Regions from separate parts of the Leptolyngbya sp. AN10 genome, predicted to be linked through region 2. Evidence: predicted binding sites of a transcription regulator. Region 2 holds the regulator's gene; each other region holds the start of a gene.

Region 1 (4,480 bases), on a different contig from region 2:
ACCGCTGGCTGGTCGTTCGTGATTGGTTCGTTGCTTGGTTTGGCTGCGTCTCTTGCAGGTGCAGCAGTTGGAACTCGCAAGCCTCGTGCAACCACGGCTTATGCTGAGCCGAATCGCGGAATGTAAGGTTTGAAGTTTGATTCATTTCGCCCCTCAGAATCTGGGGGGCTTTTTCAGGTTTAAAAAACAAAAGGGATGTCACCAAGACACCCCTAAAATGTTAAACGGGCTAGGAGGGATTCGAACCCCCGACACCGTGGTCCGTAGCCACGTGCTCTAGTCCACTGAGCTACAAGCCCTTGTTAGCACTTATTTAATATACAACGTTCTGACCCAAATGACACAAAATTCTGAAAAATCGATCGAGCTTTCCCATCTCGATGCCGCTGGACAGGCGCAAATGGTTGATGTCTCGGCAAAATCGGCAACCGCGCGTCAGGCAACCGCGATCGCAAAAGTGCGAATGAAACCGGAAACGATGAACGCGATCGAGTCGGGCAATTCCCCGAAAGGCGATGTTCTCGGTACGGCTCGAATTGCGGGAATCATGGCGGCGAAACAAACCTCGAACCTGATTCCGCTCTGTCATCCCTTGCCGATTCAGAAAGTCGAGGTGAACATTTTGCCAAAACCGGAGCTACCTGGATACGAAATTCAGGCAACGGTGAAAATTAAAGCGGAAACGGGTGTGGAAATGGAAGCGCTGACGGCAGCTTCGATCGCGGCTTTAACCTTGTACGACATGGCGAAAGCGATCGAGAAGTCCATTACGATCGAGCAGATCTATCTTCTGAATAAAACAGGAGGCAAATCCGGAGATTATTCGCGGGAATCGGGTCAGTAAATTTTCGGTAAAGCGAGGATACACGGAAAGTTTTTCTGGGAAAATCTATATACTCAGAGAAACCCTGCTTGACACTGCCCCCAATTGTTCAGTTTCTCGGCATTTCCAAGTTGGTATCCTCGATCATGAAACAATTTAGTGAATTAGAACTTTCAGAAGCGCTGTTTAATTCGATCGCTCAAGCGCTGGAATCTTGCTGCCATTCTGGGAATTTATCGGCTGAAGAGTATTTATTACTGTTGGATTCGGTCTGGTTTACGCTCGATTTTGGTACTCGACTGCCACGATAAGCCATTCAAGGTGAGCCATTTCAGCCATTAAAAAAGCGCGGCGGGTGTCGCGCTCAGTTCGAGATTCAGAAAGTGAAGAGATTATTTCAGGTAGTTTGCTTCTGCTTCAAGCATCCGAAGCAATGCCTGATCACCACGAGCTTTCGCTGCATCCATTCGACGTTGCAGATTCCGCTGTAGGTTCTCACGATGCAGTCTTGAAACTTCTGCCGAGTGGAGACGATTTCTATTCATAACTTAATTTTTCCTAGAGGTCAGTTTTTCTTATCACCATGATTTAATTTTAGCATCAGTCCCTTGAAACGGTAGCTGTTGCTACAAAAAATTCACATTTTTTCTAACGTCAGTTCGGGTTAAGAGTTCTCCAATTCTAAAAAGGGTTCGTCCTTCAAAGTCCGCCAGGATGAGGGATTTAGGAGGCGAAGGATCTCGGCAATGACCGACGAATCAAGAATGATTCGACTTGTGTGTACACGGTAGGTTTCTAATCCGGGGCGGGCGAATGTGATGAACAAGAGACTTGAAAATGGCTTATTTGAGATTGAAGATTTAAGGTAACTTAAAATCGAATTCCAACACGAGGCGTTAAATTGCTTCTGTTTAGGTGAGGAGCAAATCTAAGTGATTGCGTTATAACACACAGTAGCGTGATTGGAAGAAATAGAATGTGTGCTGCAACTTATCGAGAACGAGCGGATGCGGGAATGGCAACGCTTCAAACGTTTTACAACACTGCAACGGGACTGTGGAATACAACAGGTTGGTGGAATAGTGCGAACGTGTTGGAAACCACGATCGATTACTGCACGTTTACTGATTCCTTAACGTATCGAACTAATATTTTTAATACATTTGAGAAGAACAAACGTAACAACTTCTTAAATGAATTTTACGATGATGAGGGTTGGTGGGCACTGACTTGGATCAAAGCCTTTGATCTCACTGGTGAAGCGCGATATTTGGATATGTCGAGGGTTATCTTTAACGACATGACCAAAGGTTGGGATAACAAGTGTGGTGGCGGGATTTGGTGGAACAAAGAACATAAGTATAAGAATGCGATCTCGAATGAGTTGTTTTTAGCGATCGCGGCTCGATTGTTTCTCAGAACTAGGGATCAGCGTTATCTTGATTGGGCAAATCGAACCTGGAATTGGTTTCGTCGAACGGGAATGATCAATCAAAATAATTTGATCAATGATGGTTTGAATGATCAATGCAAGAATAACGGTCAACCGACTTGGACTTACAATCAAGGTGTGATTTTGGGAGCGCTGATTGATTTGTCGAAGTGTACGAATGACCGATCGTTGTTGACGGTTGCACAATCGATCGCGGATGCAGCAACAAAATTTCTCGCACCGAATGGCATATTACGTGAACCTTGTGAGCCGAATTGTGGATTGGATGGACCGCAATTCAAAGGGATCTTTATGCGAAACTTGTCGGACTTGTATCGTATCGTGAACAAGTTAGCCTATCGAGATTTCATTCTTCGCAATGCCGATTCGATTTGGGAGGAATGTCGCAATCCCAAAAATCAATTTGGATTGTGTTGGGGACAGAAGTTCGATACTGCGGATGCGTCGCGTCAAAGTGCTGCGATGGATGCGTTAAATGCTTCGATCGTTGCGAGTCGAACTGCGATCGTATTGCAAGCTGAAACTTCTACACTTCATAGCTTAGTGTTAGAAGCGGTTTATACAGGTTACGAAGGCTCAGGGTATATTGCAGGGTGGAATCGAGATGGGCAATGGGTCGATTTTAATTTCACTTTGCCGAATGCAGGACGATTTGATCTAGTGATGCGTTATGCAGCAGCGGCAGGAAACGCGACTCGGTTTATCTTTGTGAATGGAAGAGCGATCGTGAATGCTCACGTTTTTCCTGGAACTGGAAACTGGACGGTTTGGAATACGACAACGATCCCGAATGTTGCGTTAAAAGCGGGGAACAACACAGTTTCTATCATTTTTAATCAATCGAAAGGAAGTCGAAACTGGTTGAATCTCGATCAGCTTATAATTCGGTGATCGGATTATTAGACTTTGCATGAAACTTCGATCGTTCCATGAGGGTAGACCCTTGAGACTCAGACATCGTAAACATCGCCGGATTAAGATTCACGTTGAAGAAAGTGGACGTTTCCAAATTGTAGGAATGAATGCGTGGTATTCCTACTGGCGTGATCCTTATCATTTGGTGCTGACGGTTCCCTGGATGGGGTTTTTTGCGATCGTGGTTGGGGTTTACTTGGGAATCAATGTTGTCTTTGCCTGGATTTATTTGTTAGGGGGAGACTGTATTGCGAATGCTACACCGGGGTCGTTTGTAGACTATTTCTTTTTCAGCATTCAAACCTTTGCCACGATCGGATATGGGGCAATGTATCCGAAAACGGTTTATGCTCAGTCGATTATGACGATCGAATCGCTAGTGTCGATGGTTGCGATCGCGATTCTCACTGGGTTTACGTTTGCTCGATTTTCGCGTCCAACGGCTCGTGTTGCCTTTAGTCAAGTTGCAACGATCGCGCCGCATGAGGGGGTTCCAACGTTGAGCTTTCGTGCGGCGAATCAACGTCGAAATCAGATTTTAGAAGCTCAGATGCGAGTGTATTTACTTCGAGATGAAATTACTTCGGAAGGACATTACATTCGTCGAATTCACGATCTGGCATTAGTTCGGAGTCAAACTCCAGGATTTGCACTCACTTGGTTAGTGATGCACCCGATCGATGAAAATAGTCCGCTCTATGGCATGAGTCCAGAATCCATGTCTGAAACGAATTGTTTGATTCAAGTGATGCTAAGTGGAATTGATGAAACGGTGGCTCAAGTGTTGCACGATCGACATGTCTATGTGCCACAAGAGATTCTATGGAATTATCGCTTTGTCGATTTAGTGTACAAAACTCCTGAAGGGCATCGATTTATTGATTACCAGCATTTTCATGATGCTGAGCCGATTCCGTAGAGGGTTCAACCGGGCGAACGACGACACGACCATTTTCAACGATCGTGCAAAGTTTGTGAGGATTGCGCTTCGGTTTTGTAAGTGGAGAGGGTGCAAAACTAAAGTGCTGGTTTAGAGTTTGTTGCGCCTCTAGAACTCTGACTGAGCCTGTACAAGATGCGGTAGGACAAGACATAAGAGTTTTATAGTTCTATTGTTTATTATGCGTCGATTCTGGGCAGAGACGATAGCGTATTTCACCTGTGGTTGGGTGTGGAGAATACGATCGCTTAATTCAATCATGTAGAACTTTGAGTTGGCTATGATTCCATCTAAAGTTGTGTCTGTTCTGATCTGGAATATTAAAAGGTTTGTTAGGAATATAACAAAA
Region 2 (4,480 bases):
GTGGTCCTGACGTGTAAGTGTTTTGTGATGCGACTGCTCTAAGTTCAACCGGAGTCGGAAAACGGCGTAACTGCTCAATGAATGATCCAAGAGTCAACAGTTTCTCGATTTCGATATTGTCATTCAGCACACCCGCCACACGCGCACGAGAATTAGATGCTGCGAAGAGATCCTGAATCGATTTCTGAAAATCTTGTGCCGACAGTTTAGACGGATCGATCGTTTGAGCCGCGATCGTATCTCCCGCCAGAAACACAATTCGATTCGGAACCGCACTCATGTACACGGACACGCCTCGATTTTCGCCTTTCACATAATTCGCACGAGCTTGTACACGCACCAGGTAATCCTGACCGTCACTAATCTGGCTGATTAAAGATTCCACTTCCGCTGTTGGAATTTGCACCAATTGGTCATTGCGTCCAAGTTGAAGCGCTTGAATCGCGGACTGATTCGCATATTGCAATAATTGATCAACTGCGACTCTTGCACCTCTCGGTTCCACGACTCGCACAACACCCGAAGACAAGACTTGAGTTCGATAAAGCGCGAGATCGCCGCTCCGAATCAGCTTAACATCTCGTTCAAATCGTCCGAGTGTTTCAGTTAGTGCTGCTTGTTGAGAGGCTAGTTCTTTAAGCTGAGATTCTAATTTTTCCAACTCTGTACCGCGTTGAGCAATGACCCGATCGCGTTCGCTAATTTCTCGATCGCGCTGTTCGATCACGCTCGTGCGTTCGGCAATTTCTTCATCTCGCTCCGCAATTTGAGCCTTCACCTGATCACGCTGCTCGATTAATTTTTGCTGCTCGGCTTGCAGTTGCTCGATCCCTGTTCGTAACGTTAACGCTTGTTCAGACACCGCAACCAATTGTTGGCGAGTCGCATCTCGCTGCGCTTCTGTCGTTCGGAGTTGAGCATTCGTTTCTCGTTGTCGATTGATCGAGGTTTGCAAATTCGCGTTAATTCGTTTTAATTGCTCTTCGACTTGAGCACGTTCCGATCGCGCTTCTGCCAATTGCTTTTCGACTTGCGCCTTCTGAGCATCGGTCGCTTTCAAATCAGCGGACACTTTTTCAAGGTCGCGTCCTCGATCGCGCAGTTCTGTCTGAATCCGCCCGAAGTTCAGTAACATTTCACGAAACGTCTTACTTGCCAGCAACAATATGCCAAGCGTTGAAGCTGAGATCAGCGTTCCGGTCAAAATTGTCACCACGACAGCGGTTTGCTTAGGACGGAGATTGAACAGACTCAGGCGGGCTTTTCCCACGCGAGTCCCCAAACGATCGCCAATTGTCGCGATCGCTCCTCCCAACACCAACACCACCAAAATTAAAATCAGCCCGACATCGGACATATCACTCCCAAGACAACCCTAGCCCCAGACGGTCTAAGACAATTCCAGACTCGCCTTTCATTATGCCTGTTCGCTCTAAACTTCGGGCGCGTCTTTCAGGAAAGAATTCTAAGCGAATTAAGTGAATTGTTGACTCAGCGTTACAGGATTGTGAACGGTGATTTTTTTCTTGTGAATCGAGATCATTTTGTCCTGACGCAAATCACCGAGTAAGCGAGTCACAGTGACGCGAGTTGATCCAATCGCTTCTGCGATCGCTTGATGCGACAGCTTCAGATCGATCATGATCCCCTCTTGCGAAGGCACTCCGAAGTCGCGACAGAGAATCAATAGAAAACTTACCAAGCGCGATCCCATATCTCGATGCGCCAGGGTTTCGATCATCATCTCGGTTTGGAGAATCCGCGACGATAAGCCTTTCAGCATCAACATCGAGAGTTCCGGATTTTCTTTGAGTGCTTTTTCGACTTGTTCGATCGGCACTGAAAGCAATTCGACTGGCGTAAATGCGACTGCGTGATAAAAGCGATCGGCGCGTTGTCCGGTAATCAGTGATAACACGCCGAATACACTATTTTCTCTTAACAGCGCAACGGTGATTTCTTCCCCTGCTTCATACACTCGTGAGAGCTTGACGGCTCCTTTAACCAGGAAATAGACTCGTTCGGCTGGATCACCCGGAAAAAAGATTGTTTTGCCGCGTTCAAACGTCTCAATAACGGGAGGATACGCGCCTCCTCCGATCTGACGAAACATTGTTGCGAGCGGTCTATCCTTGGTCACTACCATTTCTTTCCTTGTCGTATCGAGTGAAACTGGAGCAGTTTACCGAGTCAGTAACGCGATGTGCACTTTGTGAACAATCGATGACTTTAGACCACTAAAACTGACTCATCAAATGGTTTTTGTACGCTGCGCTACATTTTCGCTTTGATTCTGAAAATCTCTGTAAAATTTCTAAGTTTAGACCGGTTTTTTTCAGTACTATTGGGATCTTGTTTTAAAGATTCTCAATAATTTCCACACATCATAGCGTGAAAGCAACCAGGATTCAGAGGGAAGTGTTAAGGAAATGTTAATGATTTGAATAAAGAGAATCACCTTTTAGCCATTTAGCGATGCCGAAGTTTGAAGATCAGCTAGACAAAACCGAAGCGATCGACAGAGTCGCTTGGCGAAATTGGCTCAAACAAAATTATGAAACCGCGATCGGAATTTGGCTAATCTACTACAAAGTAAAAAGCGGAAAGCCAAGTATTCGATACAGTGAAGCGGTGAAAGAAGCACTCTGTTTTGGGTGGATTGATAGCAAAGCGAAATCGTTGGATGACGATCGCTATATGCAGATTTTTACGCCCCGAAAACCGAAAAGCGTTTGGTCGAAACTCAACAAGCAATACATTGAGGAGTTAATTGCCGAAGGATTAATGACCGAGGCGGGGATCAGAAAAATTGAAGCGGCAAAACTCGACGGATCTTGGACTTCTTTGGATGCGATCGAGGCTTTGATCATGCCGCCCGATTTGATTGACGCATTGGAAAAGAACGCGATCGCACAACAAAATTTTCAGACGTTCAGCAACTCGACCAAGAAAGTAATTCTCTATTGGATCGAGAGTGCCAAACGTTCTGAAACTCGACAGAATCGAATCGAAAAAACGGTGATGGCTGCGGTTGAAAAGCGATCACCGCTCGATCAGGCATCTTCAAAGCCGCTGTAGCAAGTTCATCCCATGCGTATCGGTTCCACAAGAACTGAGCAATCCAAACGTAGCCTGCAACTCTGTCACCCGTGCCGTCTCTTTTGGACTCGGCATCCACGGCTTTGGATTGTTGTAGGCGTAAAACGCTTCCACCCCATCAATTCCCACCATTGCCGCTGCTGGAATCAACTCATCCACCGATCGACGATATCGCGCTGGATGTGCCAACACCGCAATCCCGCCTGCTTGCTGAATCGCACTGATCACTCGTGCTGCTTGAGCGCGATCGCCTTGAGGCGCAGAACCTTGGAGATAAGACGCGATCGCCGCATGATTTGGATCAAACGCAAATCCGAGAATATGTACCTCAGTTTCGAGCAAGCGAGACGTAATCTCGGTTCCCGTCCACAACTGCGGCAACTCTGTCCCTGATTGCGTCTCCATATAGCGCTGTGCCATTTGGTATCCGCTGATCTGATGGTGATCCGTAATCGCGAATCCTTTGAGCGAAAGATCGATCGCTTGTTGTGCTAACGCTTCAGGGTGTAGCTGCCCATCCGAATGCGTCGTGTGCATGTGGAAATTGTAGGTGAGCGGGCAACTTTTAGCCGTCAGCGATGCAAAAACCTGTCGTAGCGCTACCGCATCCTGCGCGGCTTGGGGGGTCATTGTCGAACTCGAAGCAAGATGAGCAGTCATAAATCGCCTCAAACGTCACTGCCATGTCACGGGACTACATCTAATGTAATGCACTGCTTAAAAAATCGTTTCAGTATTAAACACTCAGGGTATTGAGTATACCTGATGTCATTCATTAGTCACATGAGCAAAAGTGGCACATCTGCGATTTGTGCGGCACCGCATTCGATGATAGGGTATATAGCCAATCCCCCCTAGTTGCATTTTAGTTGCATTGATTCAAGTGAGTTCCCGCCCGTAGTCGTGTTCCTGTTGTGAGTTGCAATTTTATGCAGTGCATTCCTTGGAGCACTCTGCGGGACGAATTGATGTCGCCCCTCTCAATCGTCCTCGCAGCGGCATATCGGCTGATTTTGGTTGAGTTCCTGAAAACATGATTTCTAGTACGAATAATGGCGGGTTCGCCCAACAGGTAGAAGCAATTCGGCAGCGTCTGGCTTCAATTCGCGATCGCCTTTTGGCTCAGTCTACCGTGAGTTCCCCAGTCCAAGTTGAGATTCAGCAAGAGTTACAGTCCGCGATCGAGGTTTTGCAGACGGCACGAACCGTGATTCAGCAGGCGGAATCAAGTTCGACGATCGAGCAGTTACGAGCCTCGGTGCGCGAAAAAGAGATTCTTCTGCGTGAGATTCATCACCGGATTAAAAATAATTTGCAGGTGGTGACGAGTTTGCTCGATTTGCAGGTGATGAGGGTGCAGGATACAGACGTTCAAGCCCTG
Region 3 (4,480 bases), on a different contig from region 2:
AACTGGCGGTAGACGATCGCGTTCAAGCTGCTGTGGTGGCGCTCAGATCTGGATTAGTTTAATTTATTGGGAACTTTTCCTAAGTACCGTCGTCGGGATTTCGCCACTCACCCGAATTTCAGACGGTGAAACAAAAATTATCTTTCGCGATCGCTACGGACGCTAAACTAGATGAGAAATCTGTCAGATTTGGCGCGATTTGTGTGAGGATGAGTGCCGCGTTTGATCTGATTTAGGATTTTTCGCTTTGAGAAAGCCAAAATTTCCTCTTTTTGTCCAAACCACTTTTGGGATAGAGGGAGAAAGCATTGGATGGAAGCTCGATCGAGGAAAGTACACTGCAAATTTACTCAGTCAAATTGCCCAGTTTGCTCACAGCAATCAGATTTGATTGAAATATTTCTTCAAAAAGTGGCAAATCCTTGAAAACTCTTAGAACTGAGACAAGCTAATTTACTTTACGACCCACAAATTAGCAAATCAAGTTTAGAATCGAGAGGTACAATTTGTGGAAGTTAAGCAACTTAATGAGATTGCTGTTGCAAGAGAAGCGCATTGATAAGGTGGGTGTCATCTACACGCGATCGTCAAGATCTCAATGGAATTGCCCTAATTCTTCAGCACTAATTTTCTGAAATTGCTTAACTGAATTGCGACTAGCCCCCACTCAGAACTGCGATCGAATTGTGGCGATATCCACATAGACAAACCCATGACAAACCCATCGAATGAGTTCCCTGAATTGTAGAGTTGTCTCTTGTGTTTAATCGCGTAAGCCATTCGAGTTAGTTTAATATTTCACGCGGGAGGATTAATCCCTTAGAGGGACGGCAACCTCCGAGATGTGACTGTTAATCTAAATAAGCCAATGCTGAGTTGTCGATATTGCATCGCTTTCTCAAGCAAGTTATTTCACACGCCTGGAATCAGACAGATGAAATTTGAGGACATTTATCAATTTTTCAAAGATCCGCCACCCTTCTATCTCAACAAGGAATTGGCGGTCTGTTACGTTCTCGCCGTTCTCTTACGGGGAGACTCTTACGGAACCGAGTTAATTCAGCTACTTGAAACCGAATATCCGCTCTATCGTCTATCCGATACTGTTCTTTACAGTGCCCTGAAGTTTCTCGAAGATGAAGAAATGGTCACAGGCTACTGGAAGAAAGTAGAGGGTCGGGGTCGCCCTCGTCGCATGTATCAGATTAAATCTGAAGCCATGCCGCAAGCGCAAGATCTCGCCCGTCTTTGGCACGAGTATGCTGTGAAGCGTGAAACTGCCAAAGAAAATTCGGGAATTCCCCAGGTCAGCGGTGCCGAGAAATAAACAATGACCCCGTTGTTGTTTAAAGTGGTGTAATTGAGATTTTTCGTTCTTTGTTGCGCCATGACTCAGCCTGTAATTGCCTCGACGTTTCTTCTGACGGTTCTATTGATGATTGGGCTGTTTTTCTTCATTCGCGCCTCAGTCAAAGATCGAACTCAGGAAGTGCGCTTGCTATCTGACCAGTCCGAAGATTCTTTGCTGTCTCAGTTACGTGCTTATTTCGGGCAGCGATCGTATCGAGTGGCAGCGATCGACGCGAATCTTAACCAGGTCACGTTTGAGGGCGATGTTCGTCCGAGCGTTTTTCTGGCAGTGTTTCTGTCGTTTCTTGCCTCGATCGGTGTGTTGTGCCTTGTGCTCGTCCTCTCGATGGTGCTGCCCGATTGGTCAAATTTTTGGTTTGGGTTGGTGTTCTTATCCCCGTTGGCAGGAGTTTTCTACTGGAAAGGGGCAGGTCGCGTTGAGCAAGTGTCGCTGAAGGTGGAGCCAGGTTCGGATGCGTCTCAAAGTGTCATTACCGTGAAGGCGCATCGAGATGAGTTGGCGGAGTTGCAGCGGACTTTGGAATTGAAGGCGGAATAGAAACTATTCCACCAAACGTAAAAGCTCCCTTCGATGCGTTGAGGGGAGCTTTTAACATAGGTGAATGCTGGGAATGATATCGCCTAACTCAATTGAACCCGTAACCAAACACGGCTACAGTTGCACTCGCATTCAGAGCCAGCGATCGATAAAATGAGCCGTTTCTAGAAATGATGGTTAGCGGCTCCGGGATGGAACAGCAACATCGACTTCATCTTCAGAGGTTCTCAGACTGGGGAATAAGAAGTGGTTTTCTTCGACGTATTGAGCGCCGAACAGTCCTTTTTCAGCCCAGAAGTAACGATCCGTGGTATGCTCGTTTCTCTTAACCAGTAACAGCGCGGGCGGCGCGATGCCTTCAGCGTGGATGAACTTGCGAGCGGCAGTCACGGGCTTATCTTCGCCACACTCAATGCTAAACTGAGGAACGCTTTCTAAGATCCGTCTTCCCTCTTGCCGTCTCCGACTTTTCCGTTTACGTCTCCTTGCCAAACCCTTTACCTCCTTAGGTTCCAAACTGCCGAAAGTTGTAATGTTCGTTACAAAACCCGTCGAAAATATATCAGTTCCAGCCCCAGACTTCAACTTCTCTTAACGCATCTATACAATTTCTTAATTTTATTTTTCTAGATTCTTGCTATGTAACCTAGAACGGGAGTGTTTACACTCACAAAGATTAAGGAAAGTCGATGCTTAAGTGTTGGGGATCAGAGCTATCTATTAAATTAATAAGAAAAATTACTTATCGTCAACTCTTTTTTTCACAAAATCTGCCAGAAAACAGATGCTGATGCCTACAAGTTCCGAATTCATTGAGTTATGTCGATCGCAAATTGCGTTATTGACTCAAGCGATGGGGGCATCACTCAGCGTAATCTATCTTACGGAAGAATTAGTTGAGAGTTCTCAAGCCCGTTTAATGCCGATCGCAGCGTATCCGGATACTGCTGTGGCTTTAGAGCGATCGAATCGTTTGGCGCTTCCTGCGGCTGTCGAATCCCTTCCCGAAATTGACTCGATCCCCGAAGCCGGGATCACACAGCCGAGGCAGTTAGTTTTGCCGCTGATTCACGAAGAATTGGTGTTTGGCTTGCTCGTGACTGAGCGAGACGATCGACCTTGGACGAGTTGGGAGCGATCGCAGGTGGAACGAATCGCGAATACGTTATCACTGGCGTGTGTGATGGATCAACGCGCTCAATGGCTCGATCAATCTCAACGGCAACATCGATCGAGGCAGTCTCAACAGCATGATGTCTTAGATAATTTGTTGCACCAGTTAAAAAGCCCGTTAACGGCGTTACGAACGTTTGGAAAATTATTAGTTAAAAAATTACAGGCAGGCGACCCGAATCGAGAAATCGCTGGAAGTATTCTGAGAGAAAGCGATCGATTACAAGAACTTCTACAGCAGTTCGATGCAGCGATCGATCTAGATTCTGTGGATGTTCTAGCGGAGGATGCTTCTCTCGTCGGTCGTCCGATCCCACTCTTACCCGCAGGAGTTCTCACGACTTCAAACATCGAATTGACACCCTGTTCGGTGAATGAAATTCTGTTGCCGCTGATTGAAACGGCTGAAGCGATCGCGCAAGAAAAAGGGCTTTTAATTCAGACAGAAATTCCGAATTTTCTTCCGCCTGTTTCCGCCAATCCTGGAGCATTAAGAGAGGTATTGAGTAATCTGATTGATAATGCACTCAAATACACGCCATCAGGTGGAGAGGTGCATATCCGAGCGAATGAGATTCGCGATCGCGTTAATGTTTGGGTGAGCGATACCGGATATGGAATTCCGTCTGAAGATTTAGAGCGATTATTTGAGCGACATTACCGGGGAGTGCAGGCAGATGGAGAAATTCCAGGAACGGGATTGGGTTTAGCGATCGCACGTCGATTAATCGAACAAATGCACGGATCGATTCAGGTCTTTAGCCCATTAAAAAACGAGGGTTGGCTCAGTGAAGATGACCAACCCCCGAATCAGGGGACAAGTTTTGTCGTTGAACTTCAGATGGATGAAGCCTAAACTTCACCCTTCGTGGAAAATTAGGAACGTGGAAGGGTCAACGGGCTGGTGAGTTGAACGTTCAGATTGGTGTTTGGACGAATCGAGATCAAGTCAATTCGATTGCCACCGAAGATCAATCCAGCCAGTGCGCCGACACCCGTTCCGATCAAGACTTCACCTGCTCGAATATTACGATCGCCTGTCACTGCCGCAATACCCGCAGCCGCCGCACTACCTAACGCAGCATCCTTTAGGATCGTGCCAGTGTTTGCACCACGACGAACGGTTTCAGTGGTCGTAATCGGTTCAGAAGTGGCAGCGATCGCGACTTGCTGACCATTTGCCAAAGTCAACTGAGAAGCCGTGAATTGTGCTGCACCTTGCGAAACCGTCAATTGACCCGCAACTTGGCTACCTGCAGGAATCAGAACCGTCCCATCCGAGGTCACGATATTCTGAGCAACAGTCAACGTGATCGGAGTGGGTTGGGGTTCGTTCTTAGCAAGGAGAATTCGATCAGCGCGATCGTACCGAAGCGGAAGTGCGGTTCCTGCCGGAAT
Region 4 (4,480 bases), on a different contig from region 2:
GGAGTATGGCATCCCTACGATGCTTTCTTGCCGTCCAGAACAGTTTTCTCATGAAGCGCCCGCTTACAATCACGGACTCTTTACTCAGGCGTTGTTGGAGGGATTGCGATCGCATCAATGTTCAACGCTGTCTGCTCTCGAAGATTTTCTCAAACTGCGCTTACCAGAACTATGTGATCACAGCGATCGACCGCTACAAGATCCGGTTCTCGTCGTTTCTGATCCCGACCAGCTTTATCAAGTGGTCATGCCTGTGAATTGGGCGGAAACCGATTCTTGGGTGGCAGCAAACTCGAATCCGTTCGCGATCGAAGATGACTTGTATCTCACAAGCGAGAGTGATTCTCCATTCGGTGATTTCATCAATCCGTCCACGATCATGGGCGCAACCGCAGAAGCATCTCAAGAAGAAATTCCCGATCAATTCCGACTTGACCCAGTAGAAATCCATGATCCAGAGCCGATACCAGATCTAACGATTTCTGACCCGGCTCCTGATTTAACAGTTTCTCAGCCAGTTCCCGATCTCACTCTGTCTGATCCGATTCCTGATCCCGCTCCGATTTCTTCTCCGATTCCTCCAGAATCCGACGGTCAGGATCAGATGTTTTGGGAACGGCTTCTATTTGGCGGCAGTGCGATTCTATTGGTCTTACTGCTCGGTGTTTTGTTCCGAAATTGGTCAGCGTTTATGGGCGGACAGCAACAAACTGCGAAGACTCAGATTGCTCCAACAGCAGTGGCATCTCCGAGTCCGACTACCGAATCTTCGACTCAAATTCTGAATGAAGCCCGATCGCTGATCAAGCCCACTCTTGCCTCCGATGCGAGTAGAGCGATCGTCCGCGCCCGTGAAATTCCGCCGAGCGATCCGCTTTATGCTCAGGCACAACAAGACATCGATCGCTGGAGTCGGAATATTCTTGACATTGCCCGCCAAAGAGCCGCACAGAAGCAGTTTCAGCAAGCGATCGCTGCCGCCCAACTCGTGCCCAAAGATCGCCCTGAAGTGTATGCCGAAGCACAAAAAGCAATTCAGCAATGGCGACGATCGCGATAAAAATTCTCTGGCATCTCCCGCTAGACTAGAGAAGAAACAGTCGCGAATCAATCACGAGGAGAAAGAATGATTAGCCCGGATCAAGTTGAGGCAATGATCAAAACAGGATTACCGGATGCTCAAGTTGCGGTCAATAGTCCCGATGGTGAGCATTTTGAAGTCACGGTCATCTCTTCTGAGTTTGCTGGAAAACGGCGCGTTCAACAGCATCAACTCGTCTATGGTGCGGTGAAACAGGCGCTTTCCACCGAGGCAATTCACGCGCTTTCCCTCAACACCTTCACGCCCGAAGAATGGGCGACCAAAAACTAACGTTTACCCCCTCTTAAATCCCTATGTCAGACGCTCAACAACAAATCAAAAACCTGGTTGACACCAACAAAATCATGGTTTTCATGAAGGGCACTAAACTCATGCCCATGTGTGGATTCTCTAACAATGTCGTGCAAATTCTCAACACGCTCGGAGTCCCTTACGAAACCGTAGACGTGCTAGAAAACCCCGAAGTCCGTCAGGGCATCAAAGAATTCTCGAACTGGCCCACGATTCCCCAGGTGTACATCAATGGGGAATTTATTGGCGGTTCGGACATCATGATCGAGATGTACCAGAAAGGCGAACTGCAACAACTCGTAGAAGTCGCACTCGCCTCCTAATTCCAATAAAGAAGGGGCACACACGCGCCCCTTTCTTCTCTATCGGTAATCGGGTTCTGGCATCACGGCATCGAAATTCGACGGATCATAGATGTAGCGAGTTATTTCCTCCTCAAGACGGTTGATTTGGTAGGGTTCCAACACACTCGCGTGTCTGAGGGCAGACAAGTAACCGTCTAAATAGAGCCGCAGATCATCAAAGCGATAGCCACGGTTCCAGAGTTCGACTAGGTTGTCGGAGAGGCGTTGGTAGTAGCGGATCGTCAAAGAATCTTGAAGCATAATGCGATCGACGAGAAGAATAGATGCCGTTTGACATCTGACTCACTTTGGTATTACCTAAGCTTAACATTTCGGCTCACTGTCTCTCGCTTTGTATCGAAAATCTACAGATTGGAATATTCGGAAACGGATCGTAGTACAACCTGAGTCTAGCTGAGTAGCACCCGTTACAAATTGCATCGATAAAGCTCTGATACCCTTATCTCAAGCATTTTGAGGAAATCAGCCCCCGTGGGAGCCATTCACATACAAATCGTTGAAGGAAATCCGCACCTGCGATCGCTGCTCGGATGGCATCTCCAGCAGGCGGGCTACCAAGTGCACCAATCCGCTGATCTGCATCAGGCGCGGGAAGTGTTTTTGCTGCGTCAGCCCAATCTCGTCATTCTCGATGCCGAAATGCCGTCAGGGGGCGGTCTGGAGTTCTGTCGCTGGTTACAACAGCAGCAGTGCTTGATTCTAATGTTGTCGGCACGAACGGCAGAGTCGGATATTGTCGAAGGATTGCGATCGGGTGCGGATGATTATTTAACCAAACCGTTCGGAATGCAGGAATTTCTTGCACGAGTGGAAGCTCTGATGCGTCGGCAACGGATCGCGGCTCCTCCGATCAATCTGGATTTTGGCGATCTGAAGATTGATCTCGTGCATCGTCGCGTGAGATTCAAAGGGGAATTGATCGAGTTAACGCCGCAAGAATTTAGTCTGCTCTATGTGTTGGCGCAGGCGGGGGGATCGGCGTTGAGTCGATCGGAGTTACTTGAACGCGCTTGGCCCGATGAAATTGACAATCCTCGGACGGTCGATACTCATGTGCTGTCGCTGCGGAAAAAGGTTGAGATCGATCCACGTCAGCCGAATTTGATTCAGACCGTTCGCAATGTCGGTTATCGGCTGAATCTAGAGATTTTGAATGCTGCGCTGCCTGCTCCGAATGGTCATGTGAATCGGAGAGCCGCAACCGCTCCGGTGTCTCGGATGGCTTCGGCTCCCCGTCCTCGAATGTAGTAGACCTCCGAATGCCTGGGCGAATTCTATTCGGAGGGCACTCATACAAGAATGCGATCGCATTACCAATTTTCAGAATCATCAGCGTGGAACACGCCCCAAGTTACGGCTTCTTTATCCGGGCAGGTTTCCACACCTTCTGCCATTCCATACGGGTGCATTCCACAGACTAATAAACTATCCCCGTAGTATTGCCCGTGAAAATGGCGGCAACCGACACAAGCTGGATGCTGTTTTAACATCGGTTCAACGGTTTGGGTCACAGGCTGGGTGAACTCTTCGATCGCGCCACCAATTCCAAAATAAGCTTCGAGAATCGGACTGACTAACACGGTAATCGATTGCTCAATTTCATCCACAAATGTTGTGTTGAGTTGCATCGAAACTTCTTCGGAAAACTCAACAAAATCATTCATGGCATCGGTCATATCCTGCGCCACGTCGAGCAAGAATCCTTCAATTTGATCCGCGATCGTGTCAAACATTTCAAACCAATCCTTTTGCCAATCGTTCATAACAGGTATTGCCGGGGAAATTCAGCAGGTTTAGATGACTGAGACGATCGCTCAAATCGACTCATAGGCGTGATCATAACTTGAATGTTCGTGACATAACTGTGAAGGAATCTTACGCTTTTCGTCTGTGAATAAATTAAAGTGCTGCTTTCGTTAGAGGTCGATCGAACAGTTGCGTTGCTAACGTAAAAACAGCTTTCAAGTTTTGCAGGAGACCGAATATGAATCGCGCAGTTGTGTCGCTTTTAGTGATGACGTTGCTGCTAACGTTTGTGCTTTCCCCCTTTTCCGCATTAGCGATGTTGATGCTGTTTCTGTTGGTAGGTGGAATTGCCGGAACGATTAACTCGATGGTGCATTTAGTTGTGCATCACAATCCGCCAGAGCGATCGGATTCTCAGAGAACTTAGATCGATCGGGATCAACGCGATTTAAAGTAGTAAGTGAGCGATCGAGTTTGGTGGCTCACTTAAAGCTGTTTTAAATCCCCGGTACAATCACTTTTTTCCAGCGATACCCCGTGAGTTGATCCCATGAAGCCTTACTTAGCTGCCGCTGTCCAAATGAATAGCTTGCCTGATCTGCAAAAGAATTTGGCGCAAGCAGAAGAATTGATCGATTTAGCTGTTCGACGTGGGGCAGAGTTAATCGGTTTGCCAGAAAATTTTTCGTTTTTAGGAGATGAAGAGGCGAAGATTGCTCAAGCAAACTCGATCGCAGTTGAGAGCGAAAAGTTTCTCAAAACAATGGCGCAACGCTTTCAGGTGACGATTTTGGGCGGCGGCTATCCGGTTCCGGTTGAACAGGGCAAAGTCTACAATACAGCGCTGCTTGTAGCTCCGAATGGTCAAGAACTGGCGCGTTATGAGAAGGTTCACTTATTCGATGTGAATCTCCCGGATGGCAATACTTATCGCGAATCGGCAACGGTGGTCGCAGGTACGAGAGTTCCCCCAATT

What was found. The regulator NtcA, encoded in region 2, controls nitrogen genes in cyanobacteria. The targets are predictions, from matches to a motif close to TTTGTANNNNNNNNTACAAA.
Region 1: pirA (arginine synthesis PII-interacting regulator PirA) is a predicted target of NtcA. The motif match lies at 1,437-1,456, and genes of this name have one in related genera.
Region 3: ACQ4M5_RS21510 (DUF3155 domain-containing protein) is a predicted target of NtcA. The motif match lies at 2,436-2,455, and genes of this name have one in related genera.
Region 4: ACQ4M5_RS18600 (DUF6761 family protein) is a predicted target of NtcA. The motif match lies at 2,153-2,172, and genes of this name have one in related genera.

Annotation. Positions count from the first base shown of each region.
Region 1 is NZ_JBNXVP010000005.1:165,321-169,800, forward strand. It holds gene ACQ4M5_RS09105 (hypothetical protein) at 1-126, shown strand, start outside; tRNA gene ACQ4M5_RS09110 (tRNA-Arg) at 226-299, opposite strand; gene moaC (cyclic pyranopterin monophosphate synthase MoaC) at 338-844, shown strand; gene ACQ4M5_RS09120 (hypothetical protein) at 970-1,134, shown strand; gene pirA (arginine synthesis PII-interacting regulator PirA) at 1,216-1,368, opposite strand; gene ACQ4M5_RS09130 (glycoside hydrolase family 76 protein) at 1,800-3,167, shown strand; gene ACQ4M5_RS09135 (ion channel) at 3,220-4,110, shown strand; gene ACQ4M5_RS09140 (hypothetical protein) at 4,067-4,285, opposite strand.
Region 2 is NZ_JBNXVP010000028.1:16,251-20,730, forward strand. It holds gene ACQ4M5_RS29355 (DUF3084 domain-containing protein) at 1-1,357, opposite strand, end outside; gene ntcA (global nitrogen regulator NtcA) at 1,475-2,113, opposite strand; gene ACQ4M5_RS29365 (YdeI/OmpD-associated family protein) at 2,476-3,078, shown strand; gene ACQ4M5_RS29370 (PHP domain-containing protein) at 3,064-3,759, opposite strand; gene ACQ4M5_RS29375 (sensor histidine kinase) at 4,133-4,480, shown strand, end outside.
Region 3 is NZ_JBNXVP010000015.1:170,119-174,598, forward strand. It holds gene ACQ4M5_RS21495 (response regulator) at 1-62, shown strand, start outside; gene ACQ4M5_RS21500 (PadR family transcriptional regulator) at 935-1,327, shown strand; gene ACQ4M5_RS21505 (cofactor assembly of complex C subunit B) at 1,388-1,909, shown strand; gene ACQ4M5_RS21510 (DUF3155 domain-containing protein) at 2,087-2,401, opposite strand; gene ACQ4M5_RS21515 (GAF domain-containing sensor histidine kinase) at 2,694-3,938, shown strand; gene ACQ4M5_RS21520 (S-layer homology domain-containing protein) at 3,959-4,480, opposite strand, start outside.
Region 4 is NZ_JBNXVP010000012.1:160,287-164,766, reverse strand. It holds gene ACQ4M5_RS18615 (caspase family protein) at 1-1,060, shown strand, start outside; gene ACQ4M5_RS18610 (BolA family protein) at 1,127-1,372, shown strand; gene grxD (Grx4 family monothiol glutaredoxin) at 1,396-1,716, shown strand; gene ACQ4M5_RS18600 (DUF6761 family protein) at 1,756-1,998, opposite strand; gene ACQ4M5_RS18595 (response regulator transcription factor) at 2,230-3,006, shown strand; gene ACQ4M5_RS18590 (hypothetical protein) at 3,069-3,521, opposite strand; gene ACQ4M5_RS18585 (hypothetical protein) at 3,743-3,931, shown strand; gene ACQ4M5_RS18580 (carbon-nitrogen hydrolase family protein) at 4,055-4,480, shown strand, end outside.